Regions from separate parts of the Planifilum fimeticola genome, predicted to be linked through region 3. Evidence: predicted binding sites of a transcription regulator. Region 3 holds the regulator's gene; each other region holds the start of a gene.
The links. Region 3 encodes Rex, which represses fermentation and respiration genes when NADH is low (regulators of the CRP and FNR family bind a similar motif). Its sites were predicted from a motif close to TTGTGAAATATTTCACAA; they were not measured.
Positions count from the first base shown of each region.

Region 1: a site for Rex is predicted at 747-764, ahead of CLV97_RS05605 (nitric-oxide reductase large subunit). Genes of this name have one in related genera too.
Region 2: a site for Rex is predicted at 2,350-2,367, ahead of CLV97_RS02365 (DUF2249 domain-containing protein). Genes of this name have one in related genera too.
Region 4: a site for Rex is predicted at 2,799-2,816, ahead of CLV97_RS02740 (AtpZ/AtpI family protein). Genes of this name have one in related genera too.

Region 1 is NZ_PVNE01000006.1:96,809-100,603, reverse strand. Features, by position in the region: gene CLV97_RS05615 (hemerythrin domain-containing protein) at 1-28, opposite strand, end outside; gene CLV97_RS18765 (hypothetical protein) at 62-196, opposite strand; gene lpdD (prenylated flavin chaperone LpdD) at 193-543, opposite strand; gene CLV97_RS05605 (nitric-oxide reductase large subunit) at 829-3,165, shown strand; gene CLV97_RS05600 (multicopper oxidase domain-containing protein) at 3,377-3,795, shown strand, end outside.
Region 2 is NZ_PVNE01000002.1:200,988-204,782, reverse strand. Features, by position in the region: gene CLV97_RS02380 (hypothetical protein) at 1-1,113, opposite strand, end outside; gene CLV97_RS02375 (DUF2249 domain-containing protein) at 1,127-1,675, opposite strand; gene CLV97_RS02370 (hypothetical protein) at 1,689-2,036, opposite strand; gene CLV97_RS02365 (DUF2249 domain-containing protein) at 2,050-2,283, opposite strand; gene CLV97_RS02360 (MFS transporter) at 2,509-3,681, shown strand; gene CLV97_RS02355 (aldose 1-epimerase) at 3,745-3,795, opposite strand, start outside.
Region 3 is NZ_PVNE01000022.1:21,787-25,581, reverse strand. Features, by position in the region: gene CLV97_RS12845 (5-formyltetrahydrofolate cyclo-ligase) at 238-810, shown strand; gene CLV97_RS12840 (molybdopterin-binding protein) at 960-1,958, shown strand; gene CLV97_RS12835 (redox-sensing transcriptional repressor Rex) at 2,132-2,815, shown strand; gene tatC (twin-arginine translocase subunit TatC) at 2,935-3,690, shown strand.
Region 4 is NZ_PVNE01000003.1:36,845-40,639, forward strand. Features, by position in the region: gene CLV97_RS02715 (F0F1 ATP synthase subunit delta) at 1-265, opposite strand, end outside; gene atpF (F0F1 ATP synthase subunit B) at 262-750, opposite strand; gene atpE (F0F1 ATP synthase subunit C) at 925-1,149, opposite strand; gene atpB (F0F1 ATP synthase subunit A) at 1,192-1,941, opposite strand; gene CLV97_RS02735 (ATP synthase subunit I) at 1,953-2,342, opposite strand; gene CLV97_RS02740 (AtpZ/AtpI family protein) at 2,449-2,667, opposite strand; gene upp (uracil phosphoribosyltransferase) at 2,856-3,485, opposite strand; gene CLV97_RS02750 (serine hydroxymethyltransferase) at 3,777-3,795, opposite strand, start outside.

The DNA.
Region 1 (3,795 bases), on a different contig from region 3:
TCATCCCACAGCCGGGTCCGATATCCATCACCCTTCCCTCCTTGTCTCGTTTGCCTTTATTTTAGGAAGGAGGCGCCACGAAAAACGTGACGAACATCACACCGGCGCGAATCCCGATGAAAACAGGAAGGCAGGCGAAACGAAAGCGACGGCTCCCGTCTCCCTTCCCGGAAGATATCTCCTGCTCTCCCGTCATGAACGCCCCTCCGCCCCTCCACATGCTCTGCGCCTCAGCTCTTCTTCCATCAACCGGCGCACCGTCCTGACGATCTCGTCGATTTCCTCCCGCGTCGCCTCGTCCTGGTGAATCCCCATGGCAACGGTGACGGTGCATTTCAGGGATAAAGCCGCCATGCGGGCCGTCTCCGCCGCCAAATCCCCCTCCCGATGCCCCGGAAGGACGTGCGTTTCCACCTTGACCCGGTCCCCCTCCCGATAAGCCGTGGCCACCGCCCCGATGTGCTCCCGACCGCCGGTGATCAACACGGCGAGATCGGTTCCCACCGGAACGGTGCGCAGGCGAATGCGGATCGGACGAGTCACCAAGCACCAACACCTCCCGACCATCCCGACCTTTACTCCACAGACAATCGCAACTCCGGCGTCGGTTCCCCCTTCATCCTGAAGAAGGCGCAGCCGGGGTCCTCTGCCATTGTAAGCGTACCTGCGAGCCCGACTGTGAATTGTGTCAAATCCGGGGCGTCATCCTTGAACAACAAGTGTCAAATCGGTTAACACGTTAAAACTTGTGACGGGAGTCACAAGTATCCCTTCCGTCTCATCCTATACTGGAATCGCCCTAAAACCAAAGGATGGGAGGAAGACGGGATGAAATCGAAGCTTCGAACATCCCCTCAGAAAACCTCGACGGTTAAGGGGAACCTGTTGAAGCAGATTCTGATCGTCACGCTCATCGTCAGCTTCACCGTCCTCCTCGTCGGGGGATATTGGGTTTATGAATCGATGGCCCCCCGCCCTGCGAAGGTGATCAGCCCCTCGGGAGACGTGATCACCACCGCCGAGCAGATCAAGGGCGGTCAGGCCGTTTACCAGAAATACGGGTTGATGGACTACGGATCGGTGCTCGGTCACGGTTCCTATCTGGGTCCGGACTACACCACGGAGGCGCTTCACATCGTCGTCACGGAGATGCAGGATTACCATGCCAAACAGGATTTTGGAAAGCCCTTCGCCCGGTTGAACGAATCGGAAAAATCCCTCATTAGAGAAAAGGTGAAAGAAGAAATCAAGGTCAACCGGTACGATCCCGATGCCGACATCCTCACTCTCACCGACGCCCAGGTACACGCCCTTCAGAAGGTGCGAAAGCACTACCGAACCGTCTTCACGGAGGGGGATGGACGCGGGATTCTGCCGGGCCTGATCCGGGAAGAGCACATGCCGGATACCGGCCGCGCCTGGGTGGCGGAGGGGGATCAGCTGACGCAAATCGCCGACTTTTTCTTCTGGACCGCATGGCTTTCCAGCGTCAACCGCCCGGGCGAAACCCATACTTTTACGAACAATTGGCCCTATGACGAAGATGCGGGCAACGCGATGACCTTCGCATCCATCTGGTGGAGCGCAGCCAGCACGGCCCTCCTGATCGGTTTCACTGCGCTCATCCTCTACTTCTACCATCGCTACAAGCTGGATATGCAAGAGGCCTACTCCGAAGGCCGATTCCCACGCTACAACCTGGAAGCCCTGCCGATCACCCCGAGCCAGCGCAAAACCGGCAAATATCTCGCCGTCGTGGCGGTTTTGTTCCTCGTCCAGGTGATGTTCGGGGCGCTGCTCGCCCACTATTACATTGAACCGGATTCCTTCTTCGGCCTGGATTGGATCGCCGACATCCTCCCCTTCAACATCGCCAAGGGATACCACCTGCAGCTGGCCATCTTTTGGATCGCGACAGCCTGGTTGGGCATGGGAATTTACATCTCTCCGCTCGTCGGAGGACGCGAGCCGAAACGGCAGGGTCTCCTGACGGACCTCCTGTTTTGGGCCCTCGTGATCCTGGTCGCCGGCAGCATGATCGGCGAATGGCTGGGTGTGAAGGGATACCTGGGCAACCTGTGGTTCCTGTTTGGCCATCAGGGATGGGAGTATCTAGAGCTCGGACGCCTGTGGCAAGTGATTCTGGCCATCGGCATGTTCATCTGGCTGTTCATCGTCTACCGCGGATTGCGCCGCACGTTGAAAGAGGAAACGGACAAGGGCGGCCTGGTGCACCTGTTGTTCTACTCGGCCGTCGCCGTGCCGGTCTTCTACGTCTTCGCCTTCTTCTTCAACCCCGGCAGCAACATCACCTACGCCGATTACTGGCGCTGGTGGATCATCCATCTGTGGGTGGAGGGCATCTTCGAGGTCTTTGCCGTCGTCGTCATCGGCTTCCTGCTCGTGCAGATGGGGCTCGTCACCAAAAAATCGACGGTTCGCGCCTTGTACTTCCAGCTGATCCTCCTGCTCGGCAGCGGGGTGATCGGAACCGGTCACCACTATTACTGGATCGGCGCCCCGGAGATCTGGATCGGCCTCGGCGCGGTGTTCTCGGCGCTGGAAGTGATCCCGCTCACGCTGCTCATCCTGGAAGCCTACGGACACTACCGGATCATGAAACAGGGCGGCGTATCCTTTCCGTACCGGGCGGCCTTCTGGTTCCTCATCTCCACGGCCGTATGGAACCTCGTCGGCGCAGGGGTGCTCGGCTTCCTGATCAATCTCCCGGCGGTGTCGTACTATCAGCACGGCTCCTTCCTGACACCGGCCCACGGCCATGGAGCGCTGATGGGGGTCTACGGCATGTTCGCCGTCGCCGTCTTGCTCTACACCCTGCGCAACATCGTCAAGCCGGAAGCCTGGAACGACCGCATCCTCAAGATCTCCTGCTGGGGGCTCAACATCGGCTTGGCGGGCATGATTCTCATCACGCTGCTCCCCGTCGGAATCCTGCAGCTGGCCGAATCCTATCAGGTCGGGTTCTGGGCGGCCCGCGACCCCGGATTCTACCAGGAACCCGTCGTTCGGACGCTGCTGTGGTGGCGCATCCTTCCCGACACGATCTTCATCGTCTTCGGCGTGCTGCCACTGGCATGGTTCGCCGTCAAATCGCTCTTCCGCCTGCGTCCCTCCACCGTGAAGGACGGAGATTCCATCAAATAAAAAACCGATGTCACCGTTTCTTCCCGCGGCATGTCCGCGGGTTTTTTATCAAGACCAATCTTCGAAAGATTTGTAACGAAAAAGCGGATTTGTGTCCTGTATCACAATAAGGCTGATTGTTTCAATTATGATGAAGGCGAAAGGGGCTATAAATAAACCTTTATCCCCTGAATCTAATTGTGAATAATATCACAAGAGGAGGTCGTGTGCGATGAACAAAACCTTCGTCGCCCTTCTGTCGGTCGTCCTCGCCGCCGGTATGTTGGCCGGTTGCAGAAGCCCCTCCGAGTCGGACATCGCCGAAAAAACCGCCTCTCCGGACCATGCCGCGAATCAAGTGATGCCCGCCCACCGCGACGTCAACCAGAAACCCACCCCCGTCAAAATCGAGCGAACAAGCGCTCATCGGGTGAAAGTCGAAATGACCGCCCAAGTGACCGACATCGAAATCGACAAGGGAGTGACCTACAAGGCCTGGACCTTCAACGGGCAAGCTCCCGGCCCCCTCATCGTCGTCAGGGAAGGAGACACGATAGAATTCACCCTGAAAAACCTTGACCCCGCGATGCCCCACAGCATGGACTTCCACGCCGTCCACGCGGCTCCATCCAAGAAGTTCATCAACATCGC
Region 2 (3,795 bases), on a different contig from region 3:
AAGGCACAATCCCACGCCTGCCAACACAAAGGCCGCCTGTCGGTCATCCAGCAGATCGCCCATCGTGGGGGTCTTCTCCTTCCCGGCACGGGGACCGTATTTGTGGGTCCACCAGAGAAAGGGAACGATTTTCGACAAATACCCGAGAATCGTCATGGCAACCCAACCCCACAGGTAAGCCCAGGCGAAGATGACAATGAACCGCTCATCCTTCGCCAGATCGGGGGCAATCAGCATGAGCGCCAGCGCCGCCGAACAGATGACAGCCAGCGCCCGCGCGCTGTAGACGGATGCCCGGATGCCGCCACCGGGATTCTTTTTGTGTCGCGCCTTGCGCACCTTCGTTATATAAAAGTTGTAAGCGTACACCGCCAGGGTCAGCAGGCCGAGGGAAAGGCCGAAGCCAAAGGCGGGAAATCCCGCCAGAAAAAGAACGACTCCCGCCAGAACCGCAGCGTTCCACAGCCATGCGATGATGCGGGGCAAACGGTCGGAGATGCCGTGCGCCAGATAAAACATCGGCAGCATTTTGTAGCTGAAGCCGGTGATCAACAGACCAAACCACCCGACCGTCCCCATCCAGATATGGCTGAAAAAGAGCGGGTCATGCCATTCAGGCCACAGTCCGAACGCGAAATTGATTCCCATCAAAAATCCGGCCAGCCCCGTAAGCAGGAGGTAAAGAAGCGCCGTAGCCGAGCTGAGGGTGATCGGATTCCACCGGGCGGCCTGCAGGATCGTCAGTCCGATATTCAGGACAAACAGCAGGATGCCCAGCAAGGCCAGCACGGCGAACAGGGCGATCCACTGCACCCGGAAAAAGCCGAATCCAGTCAGCAGGCCGAGGACCCCGGCAAAGTAGACGCCGAACTGGACATACCCCAGCCGGCGGCTGAACACGTCCCTCTGAAGCACCACGCTGATGAGCTGATACACCGCCCCCATGGCGATCATCGTCGCCCAGCCGAGGATCAGCCAATGGGCAAAAAGCCAACCGGAGGGGCTCCGCGGCGGTTGGAGGATCCATCCGGACGCCTGCAGGAGGGTCGCGAGGTTGAACAGTCCGAACAGGGCAAGTCCCGTTGCGATAAACAGAAAAGGGAGGCGAAACATCACAAGCCATCCTTTACATTTTTTGGATCGTCACCCGAGCCGAACCGTCCGGTTGTTCCTCGATCTCGTAGGGATATCCCAGCGAGTCCAGCTCCTCCAACAGGAACACGGGAACCCGGTCGTTGTGAATCACAACCCGGTCCCCCTTCCGGCACTTTTCCAGGGCATTCAAGGTGCGCATCATCGGTTGTGGGGGTTCAAGCCCGCGGTTGTCCAGTTCAATGGTCTGGGGTGAATCCGCAGTCCCGTCCCGGGATGGGTCCGCCTTCGATTTCTGCAAAGAGGGAAGCCTCTCTTCGGCCGCCCCCATCTCCCCCAATTCCTTTTTTCGTTCCTTGGATACGAAGGTCACCACCCAATGATCCTTTGCCAGCTTCTCCGTTTTGTAGGCAAAACCCTTGGCCTTCATGACGCCCAGCAGCGGTGTGGGCTTAAAGGTGGCGTGCAGAACGAAGGTGTCTTCCGGACCGAGGGATTTCACCGTGTCCATGATCAGCTTGAAGGGTTCCAGTTTTTTACGCAGGTAAGGTCGGACATCCAACTCCACCGTGCGTTCTCCCATCTTGATCATCTCCTCACTGCGACCGATCCGTGACGACGGGAGGAAGCGCCGCCTTCGCCCGTTCGTACAGAGCCGCCATCCCGCCGTAAAGGGCGTAGAAGAAGGCATCGGGCGCATCGAGGGAAAAGGAGAGGTACTGCTTCGGATCGGCTCCCAACATGTGTTCAAACAGGGCGGCGCTGTCGTAGGCATAAAAGCAGAAATGGACAAATTGAAACTCCGGCATCTTCTCGTAGATCGTCACAATGTCCTTGGCATAGCGCTCCACATCCTTCTCCGCCTCACGGATCATGGTGATCGCATCTTCCAATTCCACCGCGATTTTGATCGTTTTTTCGTCAACAACGGTGATTTTCGCCATGGCACGGCTCTCCTTATTTCTTCCCAATTTTCACTTGGAATACCTCGGGTCCCTCTTCAAGGTACTCCCAGGTGAATCCGTCGGGATACATCGACTCAAACTGGTATCGCAGGGGGATCGGATTGTGATCGTTGATCAGAAGCAAGGCTTCTCCGGGCTTCAATTGATCAAAGGTTTCAAAGATCACCCTGTGCTTCAGGTGCGGCGGATATTCCGTCACCTTGATCGTCGCTGCAAATTCCTTCATGGCCATCTCCTCCCAAGCATCAAATTACCGGACATCTTAAATGATAAAATTGTTTAAGGAACCTTATTGTGACCTCTGTCACACCCGCCGAAATATCTTCGAAAGTCCTGAATGCGCGGGATTTCTCCGGTTCGCGGAACGGGAAAAGCTCTTGACGATTCGTATACAAAAATATTAGAGTAACGAAAAGAACGTCCGAGCAATGTTCTCGAAAAGAGGGAGCCCATGAACCGAAGCCTGTTGGTCTATCTGGTATCCTTCGCCGCCTTTCTCGGCCCTTTCACCCAATCCATCTATACGCCGATGCTGCCCGAAATCCAAAGGCACTTCCACACGTCGGCCTTTGTCGTCAACCTCACCATCTCGATCTTCACCCTCGGGCTCGCCCTCATGCAGCCCGTCTACGGTCCCCTGGCGGATTTTTTGGGAAGACGGAAAGTGCTTCTCACGGGCATTTTGATCTATACGGGGGCTTCCGTCGGCGCCGCCATGTCTCCCACCATCTGGTGGCTCATTTTCTTCCGCGCCTTGCAGGCTGTGGGGATCGCCGCCGGTTCGGTGATCGCCACCACTGTCATCGGCGACCTTTTCCAGGGAAAACGGCTGGGACGGGCGATGGGCACCTTTCAAATGCTCGTCACCTTGGGGCCGGTGGCCGGTCCCGTCATCGGGGGCATCGTCGGCGGATGGACCGGCTTTTACGGGGTTTTCTGGGTCCTGACGGTCACCGGACTGCTGATCGGCGCCGCCAATATCTTCCTGTTGCCGGAAACCAAACCGGAAAGCGAAACCAAAAAATTTCATCCGGCGGACATGTTCAAGGTGGTGACCCAACGGACCGGATTGGCCATCGCGCTGCTCGGTTTTATCCAGTATTACGCCCTGTACAATTATCTCGTCTTCCTTCCCCATCTGCTGTCCGGATCCTTCGGCCTGTCTTCAAGTCAAAAGGGGTTGTCGTTCCTGCCCCTCTCCCTCTGCATCGTGGTCGGCAGTTTTCTGGGCGGACGCCTGCAGGAGAAATGGGACCGCCGCAAGTTCCTGGTCTCCGCCGGCTCCGCCAACGTGCTGGCAACGCTGCTCTACGTCGGCTGCTCCTCCTTCTCGCTGCCCTTGATCTTGGCGAGCACCGCCCTCTTCGGCCTTTTCCTCGGATTATCCCTCCCCGTACAAACCACTCTCCTCGCCACCATCTTTCAGGAGAACCGGGCGACGGCCATGGGCGGCTACAATTTCGCCCGCTATCTCGGAATGGCGGCGGGGCCGCTGCTCGGAGCACTGCTGTTCAAACTGGGAAGCCATGCCGAGTTTCTGTTCGCCGCCGCGGCGTTTGCCGGGGTGGTCGGCTTTTCTTGGCGACAGTTCCACCGGGAATGGAAATCCCGACAAGCCGCTTGACCCCAGATATCCGGAGAAAAAAGAGAAGGACCGCCAGCCGAAGCCGGCAGCCCTTCCTTCCCGTCACAAATCCCCGATCCGGCAAACGGTAATCCTGCCGCACAGGGACACGGA
Region 3 (3,795 bases):
GGAAGGGATCCCGGCGGCCGAGCAGGCGTCACGGTTTGTTCAAAGGGGAGATTTTCTCGGCACCGGTCAATGGTGTACAATTGTAAATAAAAAACTGCCGTTCAAAGGTGAAGAGCGGTTGGCACACCGATCCTCAGCATAGGAGATGCCACCTCGACCAAATATTACCGTTTTGCGTCACCTATCCCTTAATCTTAGCAGATGACGGGCAATTCGGCAAAAGGGCGGATATTGATCATGTCGGAACAAAAGCGCATGCTTCGCCGGCGCATGCTGGACCTGAGGGAATCCCTCTCCCCGGAACAGGTGCGCCGGGAATCCCTGGCCGTCTGTGAGCGGCTGGTCCGTCACCCCGTCTTTAAAGAAGGGGAGACGATCCTGTTTTACTTTCCCTTCCGGAAGGAAGTGGATGTCCGGCCGGCGATGGAGGAGGCCTGGTCGGCGGGGAAGCGGGTGGTTCTCCCCAAGGCGGATCCCGCGACCAAATCCCTCTCCTTCTTCTCGCTCCGCAGGGGGGAACCGTTGGTTTCGGGATCCTACGGCATACCGGAACCGTCCGGAAAAGCGTCGGCGAAAATTCCTCCCGGGGCGATCGACCTGGTGGTGGTTCCCGGCGTCGCCTTCGATGAGCGGGGATACCGGCTCGGATACGGCGGAGGATATTACGATCGCTTTTTCTCCCGTCATCCGGGGCCATTCAAGCGGATCGGGGTGGCCTATTCCTTTCAGGTGGTGCCGACCGTCTGCCCGGAAGAGCACGATCAGCGGTTGGACGGGTTGATCACGCCGTCCAAGACCCTCTCATTCTAGCGGAAGTCTCTCCAAAAGATCGCCGGCTTTGGCTGCCGGGGCTTCCGGTCCCCGCGGCACACCCCTTCAGCGGTTTCCGTTTTTTCGGCGGATTTTTGGGGGAATAAATCGGATGATCCGAAGATAGAAACGCGGGGGGAGGAACGGAGATGAAAAGCCGGTTGAAGGAAGTGCCCGTCGGTGAAGCGGTGGGATTGGTGCTGGCGCACGATTTGACGGTGATCGATCCGGGGAAATACAAGGGTCCCCTGTTCCGCAAAGGGCATCGGATCCGCCGGGAGGATATCGAGGAGCTGCTCCGGATCGGCAAGGAGCATGTATACGTGTTGGAACTGGCCGAGGGAGAGCTGCACGAGGACGAGGCGGCGGAACGGATTGCCCGGGCGGCCGCCGGCCCCCATCTCGGCCGGACAGAGCCGAAGGAGGGGAAAGTGAACCTGGTCGCGCAGGTGCGGGGTTTGCTCCGGATCGACGTGGAGGCGGTGACGGCCATCAACCGGGTGGAGCAGGTGGCGCTGTCGACGCTCCGAACCCACACACCGGTGGAAAAGGGGCAGACCGTCGCGGCGACCCGGGTAATCCCCCTGGTTTTTCCGGAAGCGTCCATCCGGGAGGTGGAGGATATCGCCGTCCGCCGGGACCGGCCGGTGGTGGAGGTGGTTCCCTTTCGCCCGCACCGGGTCGGCATCGTCACCACCGGGAGCGAGGTGTATCACGGACGGATCCGGGACCGCTTCGGCCCGGTCGTCCGGGAAAAGGTGGAGAAGTACGGGTCGACGGTGGTGGGGCAGACCTTCGCCACCGACGACAAGGAGATGATCCGGGATCAGATCCGGGCCTTCGTGGATCAGGGGGTGGACATGGTCCTGGTGACCAGCGGGATGTCCGTCGATCCCGATGACCGGACCCCGGGGGCGATCGCTTCCCTGGGAGCGGAGATCATCACCTATGGTACGCCGATTCTGCCCGGCACGATGCTGATGATCGCCTACTACCGGGGGATTCCCGTTTTGGGGCTGCCGGGTTGCGTCCTCCACGATCCCGTCACCTCCTTCGACCATTTCCTTCCCCGCATTCTGGCCGGGGAAAAAATCACCCGGGAAGACGTGGTCACCCAGGGGCACGGCGGATTGCTCCACTCCTGCTGAACCGCCCGGGTCCTCAACTTGTCGGAAACTGGGATTTCATTGTAAGATGAATTTGTGAAGAGAATAACAGATGGAAGGACAATCCGAACGCAACCGATGAAGCGCTAGAGGTTGGCGGACATCTTGAATATAAAATCAAGCGGTCGAAGGGACCGTCGACATGGAGGCATGCGATGGAAGATCAAAAAATCCCTCAAGTCACCGCCAAACGATTGCCGTTGTATTATCGGTATCTGGAGAAATTGCACGCGATCGGAAAAAAGCGCGTTTCCTCCGCCCAGCTCAGCGAAGCCCTGCAGATCGATCCGGCCACCATTCGCCGCGACTTCTCCTATCTGGGCGAGTTGGGCAAGAAAGGTTATGGATATAATGTCAATTACCTGCTTCAGTTCCTGCGCGATTTTCTGCGACAGGACGAAGTGACCAACGTGGTGTTGGTGGGCGTCGGCAACCTGGGAACGGCCCTGCTGCGCTACAACTTTTACCGCAGTCACAATACGAAGATCGTCGCCGGTTTTGACAACGACCCGGCGAAAATCGGCACCGAGGTGGACGGAATTCCGGTCCTGTCCATGGACCGCTTCAAAGAAGTGACGGAATTGCACAACGTGGAAGTGGCCATTTTGACCGTGCCGGCCAGCGTCGCTCAGGCGACGGCCCAGCAGATCGTCGAGGCGGGCATCCGGGGGATTCTCAACTTCACACCGGCGCGGTTGAACGTGCCGCCCAGGGTCCGGATTCACCACATCGACTTGACCACGGAGCTGCAGACGCTGATCTATTTCCTGAAGAAGTTTCCGGATGAGGAAACGGAAGCGGAAACCGCGAAGGAAATGGACGAGGCGCATAAAAGTTAGACGCCCTTCTGCGGAAGGGATCACTTTCCGGCCGGGACCGGATCGTCCGGCCTGTTTTCATGGCGGCACCCGCCCGGCGGGTGCCGCATCTGTGAAATTGTCATGAGGGTGGTTGCGCCATGGAAGACAAGACTCAACCCGTGACCGAACACCTCGGCGAGTTGCGCCGGCGGCTGATTTGGGTGATCGTCGTCTTTGTTCTCGGACTGGTGGTCGGCTTTGTCTTTGCCGCCGATTTCGTCCATTGGCTGAAACAGCAAATGCCGGCGAACGTGACGATGCACGTGTTCTCTCCGGCGGAGCCCCTCCGCGTCTACATGATGTTCGCCTTCGTCATTTCGGCGGTCATCACCCTGCCCGTCGCCTTCTACCAGTTGTGGGCCTTCGTCAAACCGGGCTTGACGAAAACCGAACAGAGAATCACCCTCACGTACATTCCCTTTGCGGTGATCTTGTTTTGCCTGGGTCTCCTTTTTGGTTTCTACGTGATCTTTCCCTACCTCATCCGCTTCATGACGGGGCTGTCGGCCGCACTGGGCACCACGGAAACCTTCGGGATATACCGGTACTTCGGCTTCATGTTCAACATCGTGTTTCCGTTGGGCCTTTTCTTCGAGCTGCCCTTGGTGATCCTGTTTTTGACCCGTCTGCGGATACTCCGGCCGGATCTGCTCCGCAGGGGCCGCCGGGCGGCCTATCTGGGCATGGTGATTCTTGCAGCCGTCATCACGCCCCCGGACCTGGTCTCCAACATTCTGGTATCCATTCCCCTCATTCTCCTGTACGAGATCAGCCTGTTTCTATGCACCTGGCTCTACCGGCGGATCCAAAAGGAAGATGAAGCGAGGGAGAAGACCTGGTTGGAAGAATCGTAAGATGAGGACCTTCTGCTTGGAAACTACGTCGGAAGTTTATCTCCCCCGGATTCGGGAGATAATGCTCTTGCACCTTTCTATCGATGCACTGCGCCGATCGGCGAT
Region 4 (3,795 bases), on a different contig from region 3:
TCAATCCCTGTCTCCCCCGGTCGAGGAGAAGGAAGAAAAGGTTTTTCGTCCAATCGGAAAGCGCTTGAAACTGCTCGGCGACGAGGGCTTTTTTCCGTTCCACGTCTACGGCGGGAGCCGCCAACCACTCCTGCAGCTCAGGAGTCCGTTCGAGCGTCTCCACAACCTGGTTCAGTTCCTGCTCCACCCTGTCCAGTTCGCCCTTTTCCCGGGCCAGCTCGAACAGGGCGTTGGCATAGCGTCGGGCGATCACTGTCCGGCTCATTGCAGCTCGCCTACCTGTTCAAGATAACGGCCAACCAATTTGGACTGCTCTTCGGCGTCCAGTTCCTTTTCCAACACCTTGGCCGCGAGAAGGACGGACAGCCGGCCCACTTCGTCGCGCAGGTCGGCCAAGGCCTTTTCCTTCTCCCGGGTAATTTGCGCCGTCGCTTCGTTGATCATCCGTTCCGCCCGTTCCTGGGCCTGCCGGATGATCTCCTCCGCTTCCCGCTCCTTTTGCTTTTTGGCCCGATCGATGATCTCCCGCGCCTCCCGACGGGCGGTCTCAAGGGCTTCCCGCTGTTCGGCCACCAGCTTCTCGGCCTCTTCGCGGTTCTTCTCCGCCGCGGTAATCTGTTCGTCGATGTAATCCTGGCGCTTCTTCATCACGCCCAGCAAGGGACGAACGGCAAAACGGGAGACCAGGAGCATCAGGATCAAAAAGGTCACCAGTTGGAAAAGAATCGTCCCCAGGTGGAATTCCAGCAACCCGAGTCCCTCCCTTCAAAATCCGTCACCGCCGCATCAACAGCAAGGAAGGCGGGGAAAACCGCCGACCCCGCCGCATGATCCGTCTTCCTGAAAAGCTCTCACGCTGCGCCGCCGGCAACAGAGGCAATATCCTCTTCCCCTTCCGGGCAGCGGTGCTGTCACGCGACCCCCTTAGAAAACGCCCAGCAGGACCATGATGCCGAAAGCCACGGAAATAATCGGCAGCGCTTCGACGATCCCCAGCGCGATGAAGGATTGACCGAGCAGCTTCCCTTGGGCTTCCGGCTGGCGGGTGATCCCTTCAATGTACTTGCTGAACAGCATCGCGTTCCCCAATCCGGCAGCGACCGCCGCAAAAGCAATCATGATACCTCCAGCGAGCAAACCCATATCCATGTGTTATTCCTCCTTCATTCATCTCGATTGTTGCATGATCCATCAATGATGGTCGATGTTCACCTTTTGGGAAATGTAAACGGTTGCCAAGACGGTGAAAATGTATGCCTGCACCGTTCCGACGAAAATGGAGTAACCGAGCCAGACCAAAAGCGGAGCTCCGGTGAGCAGCGGTGAGGCTTTCAACATGATGACGATCAACACCTCACCGGCGAAGATGTTTGCCCAAAGACGCATCGCGTGGGTGGTCGGTTTGGCCAGTTCGTCGATGATATGGAGAAACACAAACCCCTTGAACGGTTGGAAGTAGTGAGCGAGATATTGCCTCGGATGCTTGCGGATTCCCATGAAGTGGGCAAACAGCGCGATGGCAAAGGCCATGGCGAAGGTGACGTTCATGTCCGCGGTCGGAGAGCGGAACCAGACCACCTCTCCTTCGGCGTTTTCAAAGGCTTCCCCGGAAAGCCCCCATTCCGGTATGGGATGGTGAGCCTCGGAGGGGACCATCATCATGACGCCGAGCTGATTGGCAAAGAAGATGAAGAGGAACAGCGTCACGACAAAGCCGATGTATTTGTCGGCGGATTTTTTGTCAAAGCTCAGCTGCAGCACACCGCGGAGAAAATCGATGACCATTTCCATCACGGTCTGCATTCCGGAAGGTCGGAGGGCTAGCCGACGGGCTGCGGGGATGGTGATCAGGAGCACGAGGAGAGACGCGACGAGGGTTCCAATCATGACCGTCACGTCGAAGGTCAACCCCAAAAACTGCACCTTTGGCGTGATTTCCATTGGAGCGCATTTCACCCCTTTCCCTGGGAGGATGAGGACTGTGTCAGAATCCACACCTCGACGATGACAACCTGCACGTAGGAAAGGCCCAAGCCGAGACCGACCGCCGCCAAGTTGAAGAAATCCGGGTATTTCGCGGCAATGATGACCGCGGCGGCGGCCATGATCAGACGGTTTCCGAGGCCCGTACCCACCCGACCGGAACCGGTTCGGATCGATTCCCTCACAAGGCGGATCCTGCGTGCCAGATGGAGAACATTGTACAGGCTGGCCAATCCCCCGAGAAGCAGCCCGGCAAAAACCGCCTTCATCGGTGTGGTCAACCATAAAAGAAAGAATAGGGCGAGGACAACAAACGTCAGGATCGTCACCCGACGTTGTCTGATGCGCAAGGCCTCCATACGAAGCCACCCTTTGACAGACTGGGATCGGCCGGCCGGGATACCGCTTCTCAGCTCGATCCGCACTCCGGCTTGGGAAACCGGCGGTCGCCTACTGACCTCGCGTTCAACCCTTCAAAAAGGTGCGCAGGGTAAACGCGGCGCTGATCAGCCCCATCATCAGTCCGGCCAGAATCCCTGCCGCCAGGAAGAGAGGATCCGTCCCCCACTTGGCGTCCAAGCCGCGGCCGATCCACACTCCCGCCACGATGAATGTGACCACTTCCAGGCCGAGCGTCCCGACCAAACCGATCATGCGCCAGGGGCTGTCTGTATTTTTCTTCACAAATACCGTCCCCTTAAGCCGGGTGGAGTGAGATCATCCGACGGGGCAAATCGGACCGGTCGAAAAGCTCCGGATCGATACCCTGTCGTACCCATCGTCTCTCCGACTAATACTACCGAAGCCTCCGGGGGTTGTCAACTTTTTCACTTCAGTTATTATGAACACTTTGTCACAAATTGATCAAAGACTCACCGGGTTCCGAACAGCCGGTCGCCGGCGTCCCCCAGACCCGGCACGATGTAGCTCTTTTCATTGAGCCTCTCATCCACGGCGGCGGCGTAGATATCCACATCGTCGTGCTCCCCGTGAACCCTTTTGATCCCCTCTGGGGCGGCGATGAGACACATCAGCTTGATGCTCCGGCCTCCCATCTCCTTGATCATCTGGATGGCGGCCGCAGCGGACCCGCCCGTGGCCAGCATCGGGTCGATGACGATCAGATCCCTCTCCTCGATGTCCGAGGGCATTTTGGCGTAGTACTTGACGGGCTCCAGCGTCTCCGGATCCCGGTACAAGCCGATGTGACCCACCTTGGCCGCCGGGATCAACCGAAGAATGCCGTCCACCATCCCCAGTCCCGCCCGCAGGATGGGCACCAATCCCAGCTTCTTCCCCGCCAGCACCTTGCACCGGGCGGGAGCGACCGGGGTCTCCACCGTCACTTCCCGGAGGGGCATGTCCCGGGTGATCTCGTAAGCCATCAGGGCGGAGACTTCCTCCACCAATTCCCGGAACTCCTTGGTGCCGGTCCGCTTGTCGCGGATATGGGTCAATTTGTGCTGGATCAGGGGATGGTCAAAGACGTACACGTTCCCCATGGCGTATCCTCCCTTCCTGTTCCGAAGAACATTGTACTGTTCCTGAGTCCGGATGTCCATGCGATTGCGATTCCAGAAAAGGGAAATCAGCCGGATCCGCCACATCTGCTTCTAACATATGAGACGGGTCGGGGGAGCATGCCTCCGCGGGGCCGAAAAGAAAACCCCGCCGCATCGGCCGGCAGGGCGTGCTTCTCCTCCAAAGGCGGAATCGGGATCCCTTACCGCAGGAAGGGGAGCCGCTGCAAGGAGTCGGGCGGCTCCCCTTCACTTTTTCTTTTTCAGAATTTCTTACGCTTCCAGGGTCATG